2 linked regions of the Pokkaliibacter sp. MBI-7 genome follow. The protein of the gene in region 1 interacts with the protein of each later gene in a pairwise test. Links are inferred from orthologs where the notes say so. Each region holds a gene or a part of one and is shown in the gene's direction. Other genes may lie near its edges.

Region 1 (5,828 bases):
GCTGGCCAGGGCGTGGCCCGGCGGCAGCACACAGACTTCATCCAGCACCATCAGCGCATCCAGCTCGGTGCCCTGCGGCGCCTGCGCCACTTCGGTCAGGCCGAGGTCATAGCGCTGGGCGGCCAGCCATTCCTCCAGCAGTGGTGACTCCTGCGGGGTGATGCTGATATTGACCTTGGGGAACTGCTCAACAAAGTGGCGGCATACCTGCGGCAGCAGTGACTGGGAAAACACCGGCAGGCAGGCAATGGCAAGCTGACCCTGATCAAACTGGCGCAGGGTGGCCGCGGTGTTGATGATGCGTTCCAGACCAAAGTAGGCGCGCTGCACTTCCTCAAACAGCAGCAGGCCCTGTGCCGTCGGGCGCAGGCGGCCCCTGCTGCGCTCAAACAGCGTCATCTGCGTCAGATATTCAAAGCGTGCCAGCTCGCGGCTGACGGTGGGCTGTGAGGTGTTGAGCATAGCGGCCGCGGCGGTGACGCTGCCACTGGTCATCACCGCACGAAAGACTTCGATATGGCGCAGAGTGACTGACATAAGCGCTCCTCAATAGCATCGCTGTGCAGTGGAAATGAGCTCCACCTTATATCAGATATGAATGACCTGTAGAAAAATTGATATTTTTCTGGAGGATTGCCGCCGTGCTTCAATACGCCTTTATTTTTTGGCTGCGGGTTAATCCGCCGCTGCCCACGCAATGCAGGAGTTAGCACGATGAGTACGCTGTCAGACCAGCAGATCGCCACCCTGGCGCAACAGCAGGGCACCCCGCTGTGGTGCTACGACGCAGCGGTGATCCGCGCCAAGGCGGCCCAGCTCAAGCAGTTCGATACCGTGCGTTTTGCCCAGAAAGCCTGCTCCAACATTCATATTCTCAGCCTGATGCGCGAGATTGGCATCAAGGTGGATTCGGTCTCGCTGGGTGAGCTGGAGCGAGCCAAACGTGCCGGTTACCGCCTGACCACCACCGAAGGGGAAGCGGAAGTGGTGTTTACTGCCGATCTGTTTGACCGCCAGACCCTGGAACGGGTGGTGGCCGATAAGATCGAAGTCAACGTCGGCTCGCTGGATATGCTGCACCAGCTTGGCCCGCTGTCGCCCGGCCACCGGGTGTGGATTCGCGTCAACCCCGGTTTTGGCCACGGCCACAGCCGCAAAACCAATACCGGCGGCGAGAACAGCAAGCACGGTATCTGGCACACCGAGCTGCCACAGGCGATTGCCGCCGTGCGTCAGTACGGCCTCAAACTGGTCGGCCTGCATCTGCATATCGGCTCCGGTGTGGACTATGACCACCTGCAGCAGGTGGGCGAGGCCATGATCGGGCTGGTCAAACTGGCGGATCACGATCTGGAAGCAATTTCCGCCGGTGGCGGCCTGTCGATCCCTTACCGTGACAGCGATGAGCCGGTCGATACCGCCCATTACTTCGAGCTGTGGGACGCCGTGCGCCAGCGTATCGCTGACCATCTGGGGCATCCGGTACGGCTGGAGCTGGAACCGGGTCGCTTCCTGGTCGCCGAGTCAGGCGTGCTGGTGGCCGAAGTGCGGGCCAGCAAATATATGGGTAGCCGTCACTTCACGCTGGTGGATGCCGGTTTTAACGAGCTGATGCGCCCGGCTATGTACGGCAGTTTCCACCGCATTTCCGTCGTGGCGGGGGATGGCCGTGACCTGAGTGACGCTGAGCTGCAACCGACCACCGTGGCCGGGCCCCTGTGTGAATCCGGTGATGTCTTTACGCAGGGTGCGGAAGGCGTAGTGGAAAGCCAGGATCTGCCCGTCGCGGCAGTGGGTGATCTGGTGGTGTTCCACGATGCCGGTGCCTATGGTGCCACCATGTCTTCCAACTACAACAGCCGCCGCTATGCCACGGAATATCTGGTGGACGGTGATGCATCACGGGTGATTCGCCGTCGTCAGACGTTTGAGGAATTGCTGGCAGCGGAAATGCTGGATTGATAACACTGACCACGCCATTTATGGCGAGGGAATACTTTTGAGATACATACCTTCGGTGTGATAACTCAAACTGTGGGGCGCTAAATATGCGTCCCCAGGTATTTCTTGCTAGGCGCTGCGAAAGATGAAACGGCGATGAAAGTCCATGTACACCTGATGTTCTACTTTCAAGCTCACTGACATTGACGAAAGAATGCCTAACTGCTCAGGAGCGTGAAGCTGGGGAGATATGAGTATGTTTCCAGATTCACTGAAGGATATGAGTCCTGCATCGAATGCTTTATCGATATTAGGCAACAGAAGTAAACCATTGTAGCGGTCTAGCCTTTCAGTATTTGATGATTTGCACCAAGGTTTGATGTGTGATGCCACTAGCATCGATATATCGTTGTAACCTGTTACAGCGCAACCACCCCAAAGTGATATCAATTTCTGTCGGAAATTTCCCTGCCCTATCCTAGTGTTAAGTAATGTCGCCTTCTCTGTCGTAGTAACGCTATCTTGGAGCAATATTGCTTCAATATCTGTCTCAATATCTGAGTCAAAACCCTCCTGTAAGTATTCTTCATACTTGTTGAGTGCGCTGGCATACATATTGTGGCCACGAGTGTTTCGTTCTTGGTACAGCGGCAGTTTTCTTATATCTAGAGCAATGGACTTGAAGCGGCTATAACTCAAAATAGAAGTTATTGGGCCATCTATGATTCCGTTATCTATGGCCCACTCGGAAATAACACCGCTGATAGCACTATTATATTTTCTGATGGATGATTCGGATAAATCACGAAACCTCATCCAGCTTTCAAACGTCATGATCGACTCCACTTCTTTGAAAGATTACACAGTGTTCAATAGTAGCCTGAGCGAAGATTATCTATGAAGCGCGTCAATTGATTTTACTAAGGCATATTTGTTTGGTTTTAGCCTTAACACCTATTTCTTATTTTTAACAGTTATTTGCTGATATTAGCCCATGCACTGCTGGCAACTACTAGATTCACAATAATGAGATGAGCGCTCGATAAAAAAGCCCGGATAGATCACTCTGGCCGGGCGGGGTAAACAGAACGCAGTGATTACAACAGGTATTCGGTGACGGCTAATAACAGTGATCAGCTCGCGATGGAGCGGGCGGTCAGGTCCAGACACTTCCATGCCTTGCTGACCAGCTCATCGACCTGCGCGTGGCTGATGATAAAGGGTGGAGCGATGATCATGGTGTCGCCGACGGCGCGCATGATCAGACCGTTCTGGAAGCAGTGCTCGCGGCAGCGCATACCGACGCCCTGTTTGCTGTCAAAGCGGCGGTGGCTGGCCTTGTCGGCCACCAGTTCGATGGCGCCAAACAGGCCCAGACCACGTACTTCACCGACCAGCGGATGTGCCTGCAGCGTGCGCAGCTGCTGCTGCAGATAAGGGCCGATGTCGTCTTTGATGCGGGTCACCAGATGTTCCTGGTGCAGGATAGACAGATTGGTCAGTGCCGCAGCACAGGCCACCGGATGCCCGGAGTAGGTGAAACCATGGTAGAACTCCCCGGCATCGCCCATCAGCACGTCACTGACCCGCTCGCTGACCATGACTCCACCGAGGGGGATATAACCCGAGGTGATTCCCTTGGCGACCGGCATCAGGTCGGGTTTGACGCCGAAATAGTCAGCACCGAACCATTTGCCGGTGCGGCCAAAGCCGCAGATCACTTCATCGGTCACCAGCAGGATGCCGTATTCATCACAGATCTTCTGGATTTCCGGCCAGTAAGTCGCAGGGGGGATGATCACACCGCCTGCGCCCTGAATCGGCTCGCCGATAAAGGCTGCCACCTTGTCGGCACCGATCTCTTCGATGGTGTCGCGCAGTTCGCGGGCGCGCAGCAGGCCGAACTCTTCCGCTGACATGTCCTGACCTTCGCCGTACCAGTAAGGCTGGTTGATATGGACGATATCGGGAATCAGATGGCCCATCTGCTCATGCACCACGCCAAAGCCGCCGAGGCTGGCGCCACCCAGGGTGCTGCCGTGATAGGCATTTTTACGCGAGATGACGACCCGGCGCTGCGGCTGATCGAGCAGCTGCCAGTAGCGCCAGATCATGCGCAGTACGGTGTCGTTGGCTTCGGAGCCGGAGCCGGTGAAAAACACCTGCTTGAAGCGCGGTGCCAGTGCCGTCAGCTGGCTGGCCAGCTCGATGGCTGGCGGATGGGCGGTCTGGAAAAAGTTGTTGTAGTAGGGCAGCTGCAGCATCTGCGCATAGACCGCATCGGCAATTTCCTTGCGGCCATAGCCGACATTGACGCACCACAGCCCGGCCATGCCGTCGAGTATCTGGTGGCCATCGACATCCCAGACATAGGCGCCTTCAGCGCGGCTGATAATGCGTGAACCTTTGCCGGCCAGCTCCTTGAAGTCGGTAAAGGGATGCAGGTGATGCTGGCGATCGAGGTGTTGCCACTCTTCACGAGTACGCTCGGGGTGTGCGGCAGTGCTCATCGGGTTGTTCATTGCAACGCTCCATAGGGTTGGCTGCGCGAAGCCTTATCGGACGAAATTGCCGGGCGCACTGCTCCGACTGCCGGTGGCTGGGCCATCAGCAGTACAACGCTGTTCGGAGTGCAGTGATACGGCCGGCCAGCGGGCTGGCCGGGGCGCAGCGAATAGCTGTCTTAACAGCCGGTTAAGCGAATCCAGGTGGTCTTGAGTTCGGTGTACTTGTCAAAGGCATGCAGCGATTTGTCGCGGCCGATGCCCGACTGTTTGTAGCCACCGAAGGGCACGGTGATGTCGTCGGCGTCATAGCAGTTGACGTACACCACGCCGGCACGCAGACCACGGCTGATACGGTGGGCGGTATTGATATTGCTGGTCCAGACGGCAGCCCCGAGGCCATAGCACACATCGTTGGCTACCTGCAGGGCTTCATCGGCATCCTTGACGCGGATGGCCGCCAGCACCGGGCCGAAGATTTCTTCCTGAGCGATGCGCATGCGGTTGTTCACATCGCTGAAGACCGTGGGTTGCACAAAGGCGCCGCCGGTGTCCTGCCGCACCTGCTGGCCACCCAGATAAAGGGTTGCACCTTCTTCCTGACCGATACGGATATAGTCCAGCACCCGTTCCATATGTTTGTGTTCCACCAGCGCTCCGAGCGAAGTGGCCGGGTCCAGCGGATCGCCGGGCTGCAGGGTGGCGGCGACCTCAGCAATTTTTGCCAGCACCCGGTCATAGACCTTTTCATGCACGATCAGGCGCGAGCCTGCAGTACACATCTCGCCCTGATTGAAGAAGATGCCCCAGGCGGCTGCGGTGGCGGCGGCGTCGAGGTCTTCGCAGTCGTCGAGAATGATGTGCGGTGATTTGCCGCCACATTCCAGTCCGACCTTCTTCAGGTTGGACTGACCGGCATACTGCATGAATAGCTTGCCGACATCAGTGGAGCCGGTGAATGCCAGCGCATCCACATCCATATGCAGGCCGAGAGCCTTGCCTGCCGTCGGGCCAAAGCCCGGCAGCACATTGAGCACACCCGCAGGAATACCGGCTTCCAGCGCCAGTTCCGCCAGACGAATAGCCGTCAGTGGCGACTGCTCGGCAGGCTTCAGCACCACCGAGTTGCCTGCGGCCAGCGCCGGGCCGAGTTTCCATGCGGCCATGATCATGGGGAAGTTCCAGGGCACCACCACGGCCACGACGCCGACCGGCTCACGGGTAATGGTGGCCAGCGCGTTGCTGGCGGTGGGAGCGATTTCGTCATAGATCTTGTCGATAGCTTCACCGTACCAGGCGATGCAGCGAGAGGTAGCGGGGACATCCACACTCAGGCTGTCGCTGATGGGTTTACCCATATTGAGGGTTTCCAGCAGAGCCAGT
Region 2 (5,854 bases), 1.8 Mb from region 1 along the record:
TGAAGCCAGAAGGACAGAGCCGACGCTGTGTACGCCATAGTGTCTGTGCCATGGAGTATCAAAAATGCATCATGGTCCTGATAGTGAGCCTTGATGTCTCTAGCAATATCCAACCAGTCTTGTGGTGTCGCATTGCTACTATCAATCAGCTCAGCGTATTCGTTGAATGTGAAAGAGAACTGACTGGTTATTGCGCTTCCAAGTGACGTAAAGAAGGGTTCCAGGAAGTTGCGAGCAGGCACAAATCCGTTTTCACTTGCCTGCATCCCCAAAGTACCGCCTGTGTAGGCAACATAGACTCGTTTGCTCATAACAGCATTTTCTCTTTTCTTTTTGTCGTGCAATGACATGCCAAATAAAGATGCCCTTTATTTAAAGGGCATCGTAGATGTCGGATGAAAGGATATGCTCCTATTTATGCCGAGATGGCGCAATAGCTGAGCTTATGACGTTGTTAGTGGCCAGATAAGTGGAATGGCAATTGATGCGACTATCCATAGAAGGATATTCATGGGCAGACCAATACGCAGGAAGTCTGCGAAGCGATAGCCTCCTGCACTGTATACAAAAGTGTTGGTCTGATAACCGATGGGAGTGGCAAAACTGGCACTGGCGGCAAACATTACGGCGATGGCAAACGGCTTGGGATCCAGCCCTAGTTGTTGGGCCATACCTATGGCAATCGGCGCAACCAGTACCGCTACGGCATTGTTGCTCAGCATTTCTGTCAATATTGAAGTAAGCAGATAAATGCCAGACAGCAAAACGACAGGCCCAGCCAAAGAGGCGTACGGAGTGAGAGTGGCAACGAGATCATTGACCAAGCCAGTTTTGTCCATGGCTTTGCTGATGGCTAACATACCGAAGATCATCATCAATATGCGCCATTCAACGGCTTTGTAGGCTTCGTCCACGTTCAGGCAGCCCGTCAGGATGACGCCGATGGCCGCGATCATCGCCAGGCCTTCAATAGGCATCACACCTACTCCCGCCAGAATCATCACCAGCAAAATAGCGCCGATAGCGATGCCGGCTTTGTCTTTGCGGTAGGATTTATCCTGTACGGTGTTAAGGACGATCAGATTGCCGTTTTCGGCGAATTTTTTGACCTGAGAAGCCGTGCCTTCAACCAGCAGGACGTCTCCAAACTCCAGCTGCAATGTGTCCAGGTTTTCCTGAATGTTTTCGTCCTTGCGATGTACCGCCAGGACGTGAATACCATAGCGTGCAGCGAGATTGAGATCCGACATCTGACGGTCGGTATAGCGTGAGTGACGGCCAACAATAACCTCTCTTAATGTCGCATCATGCGTGGAGATGGTTTCAAACCTGTCCGGGCTCGAGCGTGCAAAGGCCAATCGACCATCTGCTCTCAGCTCCAGCATGTCCTGTACTGAGGAGTGCATTATCAAGCGGTCCCCGGCACGCAGAACTGTGGTGTGGAGAGGTTGGCTTAACTCCTCTTCATCACGGAAAACCTTGAGCACCTGAATGCCGCTGTTGCCATTCAGGCCTGCTTCAGAAAGGTTCTGTCCGACAACGTTGGAGTTGTGGGGGATGAGAACTTCAGACATGAATACCCGATCCTGACCCGGCTGCAGACGTTGTGACAGCGTTTCACGAACGGGTAACAGCAGTGGCCCGATACCTAGAATGAATAGGAGGCCTACCGACGCGCTGATCAGCCCCATCATGCTGATATCAAAAATATGAAATGAAGGTAATCCAAGGCTGCGGACCACCCCATCGACCAGAATATTGGTCGATGTGCCAATCATGGTGAGTGTTCCACCCATTATTGAGGCATAGGACAGAGGGATTAGCAGCTTGGAGGGAGGCAAGTTTCGGCTGCGAGCCAATGCCATTGCGACTGGCGTAAAGATGGCAACCACAGGAGTGTTGTTGATAAATGCCGACAGAATAATTACTAGCAGCATTAAGCCAAACAGTGTTGAACGTAAACTCTGCCCACAGACTCGACTGAGAATCTCTGCCAGCCAGGCAACACAACCTGTTCGCTCAAGTGCAGCACTGAGCACGAACATGCAGGCGATGGTAACTGGGGCTGAGTTGCTGAATACCGCCAATGTTTCGTTTGGGCTAAGTATGCCCACAACCATCAATACAGAGACACCGATGCCAGCAACCATATCAGGCCCATGACGTTCGGTGACGAAAGCCCAAAGCATCCATATAAGAACAAAGGCGACAACTAACTGATGGTAGTCCATGACATCGAAGCTCAGGGCATAAGAGGAAACGGGGTTAGCCTAGAGTTGATGCGTTATTCTGTCCAAGAATATTTAATCAGATTTATATGTCTGATCAGCATAAATGATGGGTGACTATGTAAGAGTCACCCATGGGGTTTATATGAGTTCTAGTTGCTGCCCAGCTTTTTCAGTTCGCTCTGCAGCTGCTGGATACGTAAGGTCAACTCAGCTTTGTGCAATTCCTTTCTGGCTTTTACCAAGGCCTGTTGCTCTGGAGTAAGCATGGCGAACACCTCATCCATGACTTTGTGATCAATATCATGTTCCTGCTGGTGCAGATTTTCGCGTTCCGCTTGATGAGATGCCTGGATCGTTTTGATCTTGGCCAGTTGCTCTTCGGTCAGGTCCAGATCGCGAGTCATGTGCATGAAGTCGTTATCGTCATGAGCGCGAGGTGGAGGCGTACCCACATCATGTCCAGCCATTGGCACAGGAAGTTGCATGGGGGGCATGACAGGGACAGCACCACAGTTCTGAGTGATGGGCATTGGCTCGGCATGTACAAGAGACATGCTCAACAATCCAGCGGTTGCGGTGCTTAGCAGAAAGCTGAGAGATGGTTTCATGTGGGTAAGCTCCTCAGTTAAATGTTATGCAGCACAGTCTATGGAGGGCGGCGTAAACCGGGGTCATACCTGTGTAAAGGAGGGGTAAAACTTGTTGCATGGGCTGGCTAGCCCATTTGGTTATGTCAGAATGAGCGCAATTAGAGAGGAGTCCGTATGGCTACACTATTACTTGTTGAGGATGATGAAGGGTTGGCAGGCCTGCTGACCGAGTTGCTGGAGTTGGAAGGTTTTACCCTGTTACGGGCCAGGGATGGAGAAGAAGGTTTGGTGTTGGCGCGGAGTAACGAGGTTGATCTGGTCATCCTCGATATCATGCTGCCCAAGAAGAATGGTTTTGACCTGTTGCGTGAACTGCGCCAGGACAAGTCTACCCCGGTGATCATGCTGACTGCGCGTGGTGACGAAGTTGACCGTATCGTGGGTCTTGAAATGGGTGCGGATGACTATCTGCCTAAGCCTTGCAGTCCACGTGAATTATTGGCACGGATTCGTGCCCTGTTGCGTCGAGTTGATCTTGAGCGTCAAACAGCGGTTGAAACCACGACCTCATTGACGGGTGTTAAAACGATCGGCCTGTTGCAGATCAACCCCAAGTCCCGTCAGGTCAAGGCCGACAGCCGCGAACTATCGTTGACCAGTACCGAATACAGTTTGCTGTTTGAGCTGGTCAGCCATCCCGATGAATTGCTCAGTCGTGAAACCTTAAGTCGTACGGTCCTGCACAAACGCCTTCAGCCTTTTGATCGTAGTCTGGATATGCATGTCAGCAATCTGCGCAAGAAGCTGGGAGAGGGTGATGGGTTACCACGCATTGCTACTGTACGTGGTCAAGGGTATTTATTGAGTATGCCATCTGCACAGATGCGCAATGGCTGAGTGCATCAGTCTGATCAATCACCGCGCCTGATATTCCCATCGTAAGCGGCCCTGATACTGAGCGTGTATAGAATGGGAATACGTCTTTATTGGAAAGTGCTTCTGGCTGTGCTGCTGACCATGATACTGGTCAGCGTTGCCACATTCTTTATAGCGGATGAAGTACGACGCCAGCAGTTCGAGTCTGAAATCAACGTCGAACAGTGGCAGCATATGGGAGACGACCTGGTCTCCCGCTATCGCCGTGATGGTGAGCGGGTACTGACTGATGCATGGAATGCTGAAGGAATGGTCCTGCTCTCTCCTGCGATGCAGCCTTTGACCAATATCCCTATCCCTATCCCTCCTCCGCCCAGCAGGCATCGGGATGAAGAGGGGTGGCCAATGCCTCCGTCTGAGCAGATGGTGCCTCCGGCCAATGGTACTCCCAGTGACCGCGCTCCGGGCCCTCCGCCAGATATGGTGGGTAGAAGCTTTGTGCCTAATGGTGAGCCATCAGGTGGCCCTCCCATGCATTTTCGTGCCTGGCAGCATATCGAGCTGAGCGCCATGGATGATGGCAAGCCGTACTGGCTGGCTATCGATCAGGTCAAGCGTTTCGACATAGCGCAACGTAATCGCCTGCCCCTTTATCTTGCGATCGCTGTCGCTCTGGCGGCTTTCTGCTGTGCCATCTTGACCGGCTATATCACCCGTCCGCTGAAGGCGCTGAGTCGGGCAACCCGAGAACTGGCTGAAGGTAATCTGCAGTCACGCGTGGCTGAGAAGGTTTCCTCCAGAAGGGATGAACTGGGTGAGTTGGCGAAAGATTTCAATACCATGGCCCAGCGTCTGCAATTACTGCTGGAGGATCAGCAGCAGCTGTTGCGCGATATTTCGCATGAGTTGCGCACGCCACTGGCACGACTACAGATTGCACTCGAACTGGCCAGACATCGTGCAGCGGGTGTAGTCGAGCGCGAGCTGGATCGCATTGAGTATGAAGGCAATGCGATCAATGAGCTGATCGACGAAGTCCTGACACTGGTCAGGGCCAATCAACCGGCCGATGCATCGGAGCTGGTGGATGTGGCGGAGCTGTGGCTGGAAAGAGTGGAGCAGGCTCAACTTGAAGCAGAGGAGCGTGGCATACGTATCGATACTGTGCTGCGTGATCAGATTGAAGTGATCGGTCAGCGCCGCTGGTTGGGCCGGGTAATGGATAACCTGATTCGTAATGCGCTCAAGTACAGCCCGGATGACTCGGTTATCAGCATTGCTTTGCAGCGTGTTGGTAAGGGATGGGAGTTCAGCATTGCTGATCAGGGGCCCGGAGTAGAGCCGGAAGCGCTGGAGCATCTGTTTAAGCCCTTCTACCGTACCGATCAGGCAAGGCAGACTGGCAGTGGCTATGGCATCGGCTTGTCAATTGTTGAGCGGGTCATCCGCTTTCATGGTGGCAGCGTTGTAGCTCGAAATGCACAGCCCAGTGGCCTGGCAGTCGTGGCCAGCTTTCCGACCCTTGCTGATGCGCGGTCAGAGTAGTTCAGCGATGTAGTCTTATGATGATGCGCCGCTCAGTTTTGTATGGGCGGCATGGTCGCTGACAGACATTTTCCGCTGAGGTAGGTTACACTTACCCGAAAATAAGCTGATCTGAGCGGTGTACGTGGATACGCTACTGACCCGTCAATTGCAGCGGCAACGGCCGATGCGGTTTGGTTTTCTGTTACTTCCGAATTTTTCTCTTCTGAGTTACTCCTCAGCCGTTGAGCCGTTACGCATGGCTAACTGGATCAGCGGACAACCTCTTTATGAATACCTGACTCTGAGCGCGGACGGTCTGGCCGTTACGGCAAGTGTTGGGAGTACGGTGCAGGTCGATTTCTCCCTGAATGAAATCCCCAGTCTCGACATGTTGCTGGTGTGTGGTGCCAGTCCCATTGCCAAGACCGGTCATGAATCGGTACTGAGCTGGCTACGGACACAGGGTAAGCGCCTGCCCGCCATTGGTGGTGTGGGTACGGGGAGCTATCTGCTGGCACGAGCGGGGCTATTGGATGGGTGTCGGGCCACTATTCACTGGTGGGATCTCAATCATCTGCGCGAAGCCTTTCCCAATACTCGTTTGACCACCAACCTGTATGAAATAGACCG

Evidence for each region. The genes of interacting proteins can lie anywhere in the genome.
Region 2: the proteins of lysA (region 1) and QCD60_RS16615 interact in binary tests that used the Escherichia coli proteins (3 or more experiments, as listed by UniProt). The link is inferred for Pokkaliibacter sp. MBI-7 from one-to-one orthologs.

Annotation. Positions count from the first base shown.
Region 1 is NZ_JARVTG010000001.1:1,903,764-1,909,591, reverse strand. What follows is about bases 1-2,838. They hold lysA (diaminopimelate decarboxylase), read left to right. Parts: upstream 1-714; coding sequence 715-1,962; downstream 1,963-2,838. Other genes in these bases: QCD60_RS08480 (HNH endonuclease), read right to left, coding at 2,071-2,775; QCD60_RS08490 (LysR family transcriptional regulator), read right to left, coding at 1-537. Outside these bases: QCD60_RS08475 (aspartate aminotransferase family protein), read right to left, coding at 3,075-4,463; QCD60_RS08470 (aldehyde dehydrogenase), read right to left, coding at 4,625-5,828. UniProt on the Escherichia coli protein: Specifically catalyzes the decarboxylation of meso-diaminopimelate (meso-DAP) to L-lysine. Is not active against the DD- or LL-isomers of diaminopimelate.
Region 2 is NZ_JARVTG010000001.1:3,747,854-3,753,707, forward strand. Bases 1,993-4,856 are described here. They hold QCD60_RS16615 (response regulator), read left to right. Parts: upstream 1,993-2,995; coding sequence 2,996-3,718; downstream 3,719-4,856. Other genes in these bases: QCD60_RS16605 (SLC13 family permease), read right to left, coding at 1,993-2,231; QCD60_RS16610 (hypothetical protein), read right to left, coding at 2,381-2,785; QCD60_RS16620 (HAMP domain-containing sensor histidine kinase), read left to right, coding at 3,791-4,856. In the rest of the region: QCD60_RS16600 (type I asparaginase), read right to left, coding at 1-350; more of QCD60_RS16605, read right to left, coding at 444-1,992; more of QCD60_RS16620, read left to right, coding at 4,857-5,242; QCD60_RS16625 (GlxA family transcriptional regulator), read left to right, coding at 5,481-5,854. UniProt on the Escherichia coli protein: Response regulator member of the two-component regulatory system CpxA/CpxR which responds to envelope stress response by activating expression of downstream genes including cpxP, degP, dsbA and ppiA.